DNA from 2 places in the Paenibacillus sp. J22P277 genome. Region 1 is predicted to be linked to the other one. Evidence: riboswitches for the same ligand, from Rfam matches in the RefSeq annotation. Region 1 holds a riboswitch; the other holds the start of a gene.
The links. Region 1 has a riboswitch for ZMP and ZTP ahead of AC50YL_RS25985 (bifunctional 5,10-methylenetetrahydrofolate dehydrogenase/5,10-methenyltetrahydrofolate cyclohydrolase). Riboswitches for the same ligand answer to the same signal wherever they lie in the genome.
Positions count from the first base shown of each region.

Region 1 (3,202 bases):
AAGCCGGAAGCATCGGGAACAGCCATCGCGAGGCGTGGTTCGGCTATTGCATGGCCAAAGCCGCGCTGAACATGGGCTCGACCATCATCCATAACCGGATCCGCAAGGACGGCGGACGCGTGCTGCTCCTTCATCCCGGCTGGGTGAAAACGTTCATGGGCGGCAGCTGGAACGACGCGGGCACGCATACCCCCGAGGAAGCGGCCGCTCATATCCTGCGGCTAATCGAAGCGCGAGGCGGCGAGCTGCACGATTCGCCCCTATACTTGGAAGCGGATACAGGCAACGAGCTGCCTTGGTGAAGAGAGGAGACACGACGATGAACGAATCCGTTCAAGCGCTGCTGCTTGGGGATTTCACGGCCGCGCCTTGGCATCCGCTGGAGCCGGCGCGCGCGGAGCTGCAGTCCATTCTTGGCGGCGATTTCCATCTGGACGCCACGGAAGATTACGATGTCCTGACCCGGCTGGATCAAGCGGCATCCCCCTTGTGCATCTCGTATACGGACTGCTGGCAACGCACCTTGAAGCCCGAACAAACGGCAGGACTCCTGCGGTACGTCGCGGGCGGCGGCGGCCTGCTCGTGGTCCATAACGGCATATCGCTGCAATGCAGTCCGGAGCTTGCGCAGCTGATCGGCGCCCGCTTTACCGGACATCCGCCTTGCCAGCCGCTCCGCTACCATCCCGTTGCCGGACATCCCCTGCTCGAGGGCGTCGACGCGTTCAGCCTGGACGAAGAGCCGTACTTCTTCGAATTCGATCCGTTATCGGAACGCGAGGTGTTCCTCGAATACGAATTCGAAGGGAACCGTTATCCCGCCGGTTGGACGCATCCTTACGGGCTTGGCAAGGTCGTCTACCTGCAGCCGGGGCATCATGCCCCTTCGTTCAAGCCCGCGTCTTATCGGCGGCTTGTGCTGAACGGCGCGCGGCGGGCTTGCGGCCGTTAAGCCAGGCCGCTCCCCGAATCGCAAATAAGGCGATCCTCCGGTTCTCGACCGAGGATCGCCTTATTCGTCTTATGAACTGCTCGACCGGGCTCCGCCGGACGCCTGCTTGTTCACGTTAAACGCGGCACGCTTCGATGCATCGGCGAGATGCGCCCTTTCCGACAACGCCATAGGCCTGCTGCTGCCGTTAAACTTCGCGCGGCGCGCATCGAAACGCGCTGACCGGCTTGCCGGGGCCTCTGCATCGCGCCATCTCGTCTACGCCCCGAGCTTCTCCGCCGCATCCACCGTATGCTTGAGCAGCGTCGCGATCGTGACGGGCCCGACGCCCGCGGGAACCGGCGTGATCGCGGACGCATGCCGCGCGCACGCCTCATAATCGACGTCGCCGACGTTGCCGGGGTTATAGCCGGCGTCGAGCACCACGGCGCCCGGCTTGATCCAGTCGCCCTGCACGAAATTCGGCTTGCCGACGGCGGCGACGACGATGTCCGCGAGACGCACGATCGCGGGCAGGTTCTCCGTCCGCGAATGGCAGGTCGTCACGGTCGCGTCCGCGTTCAGGAGCATGGCGGAGACGGGCTTGCCGAGAATCGGGCTTCTGCCGATGACGACGGCATGGCGGCCGCGCGCCGGCAGCCCGTAGTAGTCCAGTATCGCCATGATCGCCGCCGGCGTGCAGGACGGAAAGTCCGCGAAGCCGAACGCGTTCTGCGCGAAGCCGAGCGTCGTGACGCCGTCAACGTCCTTCCGGATGTCGATGGCTTCGAAAGCCGCGCGTTCGTCGATCCCGTGCGGCACGGGATGCTGCAGCAGAATGCCGTGCACGGAGGCATCCTCGTTCAGCTTCCGAATCGCGCCGATCAGCTCCTCCGTCGTCGTGCCGGCAGGCAGCTCCACGCGGATCGACGCGATGCCGAGGCGCTTGCAGGCGTTGCCTTTCATCCGCACGTACGTCGCGGAAGCCGGATCGTCGCCGACCAGCACCGTCGCCAGACACGGTTTAATTCCCCGTTCCGCCAACCTGGCGATGCGCGCCTCCAATCGTGCCTTGATGCTGTCGGCGACCGCGTTGCCGTCCAAAACAAGCTGGTTTGCATGAGTCATGTTCCGTCACCCTTTCCGTGTTAGATGCGCAGAAAAACAGAAAGAGGCAAGGGGGAATTCCCCCTTACCTCTGCCCAGGCGTACGGCCGTATAAACGATGTGCTCCCCCGCGGTTCGCCGCGTTACGCCAGTCACACACGCTTTTGAATCGATGCTTGTATTATACGCCTGCAACGGATGCGGAGCAATCCCTTGCACGGAGCCGCACGGAACTTGGCGGCGGACGGCCATCAAACCTGCCTGGCCGAGAATTCGCGATGTACCGTACATGCCGCGAATCCGCCCGATATCGCAGAACGACGACCCGCCCTCATACGGTGAACGTCACCATCCGCGCATATGCGTCCCGGTGCATGTACGCCTGCGCCAGCTCCGTCTTGTTCGACTGGAGGAACATGCGCACGAGCGAGCTGCTCGTCTGGATGTCCTTCAAATAAGGCGAGAGGTACACGGTGTCCGCCTTCGTCGTGCTCCGCATGTACTGTTCCAGCTGCAGCTCGTACTCGAGGTCCGTGGAGTTGCGGATGCCCCGGATGACGGCCTTCACGTTATTGGCGTTGACGTAATCCGCCACGATGCCCTCGAAAGGCACCACGACCGCGTTCGCCATTTGCGCCAAGGACAACTGCACGAGCTCGGTACGCTGCGAGATGTCGAAATAATGCTGCTTGCTCCGGTTGTTCGCGATGATCACATGCACCTCGTCGAACAGGCTCCCCGCCCGCTCGATGACCGAAATATGCCCCAGCGTGATGGGGTCGAAGCTTCCCGCGTAGACGACCTTCATGCCTGCTCCTCGCTCGGCACCACGGCGTCGCGGATCTGCTCGAACGTGAGCGGCGCGTAATCCCAATGCTCCACGCTGACGTTGAAGTAACTGACGCTCTCGTACTTCTGCCCGTGGATATGGCCGTGCACGTTCACGTAAGGCATGTGCTTGTTCATGTACATCGGCTCGTGGGACAGGAAGAAGAAGTCCTTGTAAATGATCGGATGCTCGCTCACCTCGTCGAAACCGACGTCCAGCCACCATTGGCGGGAGCGGCCCCGATCGTGATTGCCGAGGATCAGATGCTTGTACCCGTTCAGCCGCGAGACGATCGCTTTGGTCTTGTCCCGGTTCAGGAACGAGAAATCCCCGAG
Region 1 covers NZ_JBXENS010000007.1:470,904-474,105, reverse strand. Annotated here, with positions in the region: gene AC50YL_RS25995 (SDR family NAD(P)-dependent oxidoreductase) at 1-302, shown strand, start outside; gene AC50YL_RS25990 (ThuA domain-containing protein) at 320-952, shown strand; gene AC50YL_RS25985 (bifunctional 5,10-methylenetetrahydrofolate dehydrogenase/5,10-methenyltetrahydrofolate cyclohydrolase) at 1,211-2,059, opposite strand; ZMP/ZTP riboswitch at 2,125-2,204, opposite strand; gene coaD (pantetheine-phosphate adenylyltransferase) at 2,370-2,846, opposite strand; gene AC50YL_RS25975 (phosphoesterase) at 2,843-3,202, opposite strand, start outside.

Region 2 (3,202 bases), on a different contig from region 1:
TCGTGAACGTGTTCTCGTCGACGCCGTAAGCGACGAAGTTGTACAGAATGCCGGATGCGTTGACCGGGCTGCCGTGCGTCAAATGGCCGCCGTGGGCCAAGTTCATGCCGAGCACCGTGTCGCCGGGCTGCAATGCGGCCAGGTAAACGGCCATGTTCGCTTGCGCGCCGGAGTGGGGCTGGACGTTCGCGTGCTCGGCGCCGAACAGGTCCTTCGCGCGGTTGCGCGCGATATCCTCGGCGATGTCCACGTGCTCGCAGCCGCCGTAGTAGCGCTTGCCCGGATAGCCTTCGGCGTATTTGTTCGTCAGCACCGTGCCCATTGCTTCCAATACGGCTTCGGATACGATGTTCTCGGAGGCGATCAGCTCGATGTTGTCGCGCTGGCGCTGCAGCTCGAGGCCAAGGGCTTTCATGATTTCGGGATCTTGCTTGCGTAGGTTTTCCATGATTATTCCTCCTAAAGTTTTATGGCGAAGCACGAACCGGCGTGGGCCGGTTCGGAGAATAAAACAACTTCGAAAGCATACGCTTCGTTTTATGGCGAAGCACGAACCGGCGTGGGCCGGTTCGGAGAATAAAACAACTTCGAAAGCATACGCGTTTTTAATTGCTCAGTCGCAATTGTCGCTCGCGGCATCCGACTCCGATGGGCGCGAATAAACCGCCCGTTCCCCGCCGATCAGCTTCGGACGGGTGAAGGCCATCGTCACGTGCGCCGAACCGATGGACCGGATCGACGGCCGCACCGGCACCGCCACGCGCTTCAAATGCATGCCGATGAACGTGTCGCCGATGTCGATGCCCGCATGCGCCTGCACCGTTTCCGTCAGCACCGCGTCCCGCAGCGCGCCGAACGCATACGCCGCCATGGAGCCGCCCGCCTTGCGCACCGGCACCGCCGAGACCAGCTCAAGCCCGTAGCGCTCCGCCGCTTCGCGTTCCATGACGAGCGCCCGGTTCAGATGCTCGCAGCATTGGAACACCGGATAGAAATCCAACTCGCCCCGCACGGCCTCGATGCCGCCGTAGATCGCCTGCGCCGTCTCCAGCGTACCGGACGTGCCGATTCGCTGGCCGAGCACCTCGCTCGTGGACACGCCGATCACGAGCAATTGCCCCTTGCGAAGGTTGGCGGCTTCGGCAAGCTCGCGCACGACGGTCTCGACATCTTTGGTCAACCGAGCCGCACTTCCGCCCGCTGCCGTATCGTTCATGTCGGATCCGCTCCTTATTCCGCGTGCGCCGGCTGCGCGTTTTGTTCTTCGATCCGCTTCACCTTGTTCAAGCGGCCGACATGGCGCTCGCCGTTCGAGAACGGCGTTTCCAGCCAGATGCGGATGATTTCTTGAGCCACGCCCGGTCCGATCACGCGCTCGCCCATGGCCAGCACGTTCGTGTCGTTATGGTCGCGCGTCGCCTGCGCCGAGAACATGTCGTGCACGAGGGCGCAGCGAATGCCGGCCACCTTGTTCGCGGCGATGGACATGCCGATGCCCGTGCCGCAGATCAGAATGCCGCGGTCGGCCTTGCCCTGCGCGACGCGCTCGCAAACCGGCAGCGCGTAGTCCGGGTAATCGACCGATTGCTCGCAGGTACATCCGACGTCCTCGATTTCATGACCCAGCGACTGTATATAAGGCACGACGATTTCTTTGAGGCGGTAGCCCCCATGGTCTGCTCCGATGGCGATTTTCATCCTTGATATACCTCCCAATGAGACCGCGCAATGGCGGAAATTGTCGATTCGCAATGGTTCTAGTATACCTGATTTCGCCGGAAAAGACGAAAAAAGAGCAAGCATGCTCACGCACGCTGCTCTTTGCCCAGGCGACCGGCCGTATGATCCGATGCTCCACCGTGGTTGGACCCACTTTCGTCGCCAGTTACATCGGAAACCGTCTTTAATTAGCTTTATCATACCGGATCGGGCCGGCAAAATCAATCCTTCGCCGCAATCGCCAGCGCCCGTTATTTGCGCTGCTGCAGGCGTTCCAGCAGCTTGCGCAGCGCCGCTTCGATCTCGGCCGCGCTGTCCTCGTAGACGTGCAGCGGGCCGCCGAACGGATCGGCAATGTCGAAGCTCGGAATGGAAGCTTCCAGCTCCAGCAGCCGCCGGCGCTCCGCGTCCGTCAATTGCCCGCCGAGGGCTTGCTTCATTTGGAAATCCGTATAGAGGCTCTCCAGCTCCGCGATGCGTCCCAGCCCCTCTTCGTCGCGATGGACGAACTCCAGCAGCGTGTACGTCTTGTCCACGGCGCTCGGAAATCGCTGCAGCAGGTGGCGTTTATGGCTGGCGGTCATCGTCAATATAAGATCGGCCCACGTCACGGAGCCGCTTTCGAGCGCGGTGGAGCCGTTGTTATGGCGGATGTCCCGGCGCCGCAGCACCGATTGCGCGTGCGTCGATACGGGAAGGCCGTCCACGGTCGAAACGCCCGCGGAGCGGACCTCCAGCGACATCCCGCGCTTCTGCGCCAAATCCCGAAGCATCGCCTCCGCCATCGGCGAACGGCACGTGTTGCCGGTACATACGAACAAGATCCGTTTCATGCGAGAACCTCCTTTAGGTGGGCTTCGGAATTCAGAACAAGATGAGCAGCCCGAACGTCAATAAAATCACGCCGCCGACCGCCTCGCCGTAACCGCCCAGGCTCGAGCTGACCCGGCGGCCGATCAGCAGGCCCGAGATGGACATGACGCCGCCTGCGAGGCCGAATAGCAGCACCGCCAGCAGCATATCCACGGCAAACATGCCGAGCGACAGGCCGACGGAGAAGGAATCGATGCTGACGCTGAGCGCGAACAGCAGCATCCCCCAGGCGCTGCGATGATTGATCGACGGCACCGCGTCTCCGCGCAGCGAGCTGTAGATCATATGGCCGCCGAGCAGCAGCAGCAGCGCCCCGCCGGCCGAAGTCGCCACGCCGCCGAGCAGCGTGCCGACGTATTTCCCCGTAAAAATGCCCATCAGCGGCATCATGATGTGAAATAGCGCGATAATCGCGCTCAGCTTGAGGACATCAAGCAGCCGAATGCCTTTGAGCCCGATGCCCACGCCCAAAGAAAAAGCGTCCATCCCGAGCGCCAACGCGATTACGATCAGCGTCAGCAGCTGTCCGGCCTGCAGGCCCGCCTCAACCATGCCATCCACTCCCTGTCCATCATCTCATCCAAGCATATGCGGACAAGACAGGAAAGAT
Region 2 covers NZ_JBXENS010000011.1:105,686-108,887, forward strand. Annotated here, with positions in the region: gene glyA (serine hydroxymethyltransferase) at 1-448, opposite strand, end outside; gene AC50YL_RS32510 (TIGR01440 family protein) at 614-1,216, opposite strand; gene rpiB (ribose 5-phosphate isomerase B) at 1,231-1,698, opposite strand; ZMP/ZTP riboswitch at 1,817-1,899, opposite strand; gene AC50YL_RS32520 (low molecular weight protein arginine phosphatase) at 1,971-2,552, opposite strand; gene AC50YL_RS32525 (manganese efflux pump MntP) at 2,584-3,144, opposite strand.
Region 2: it holds a riboswitch for ZMP and ZTP, as region 1 does, so the genes downstream of both, rpiB (ribose 5-phosphate isomerase B) here and AC50YL_RS25985 (bifunctional 5,10-methylenetetrahydrofolate dehydrogenase/5,10-methenyltetrahydrofolate cyclohydrolase) in region 1, are expected to answer to the same signal.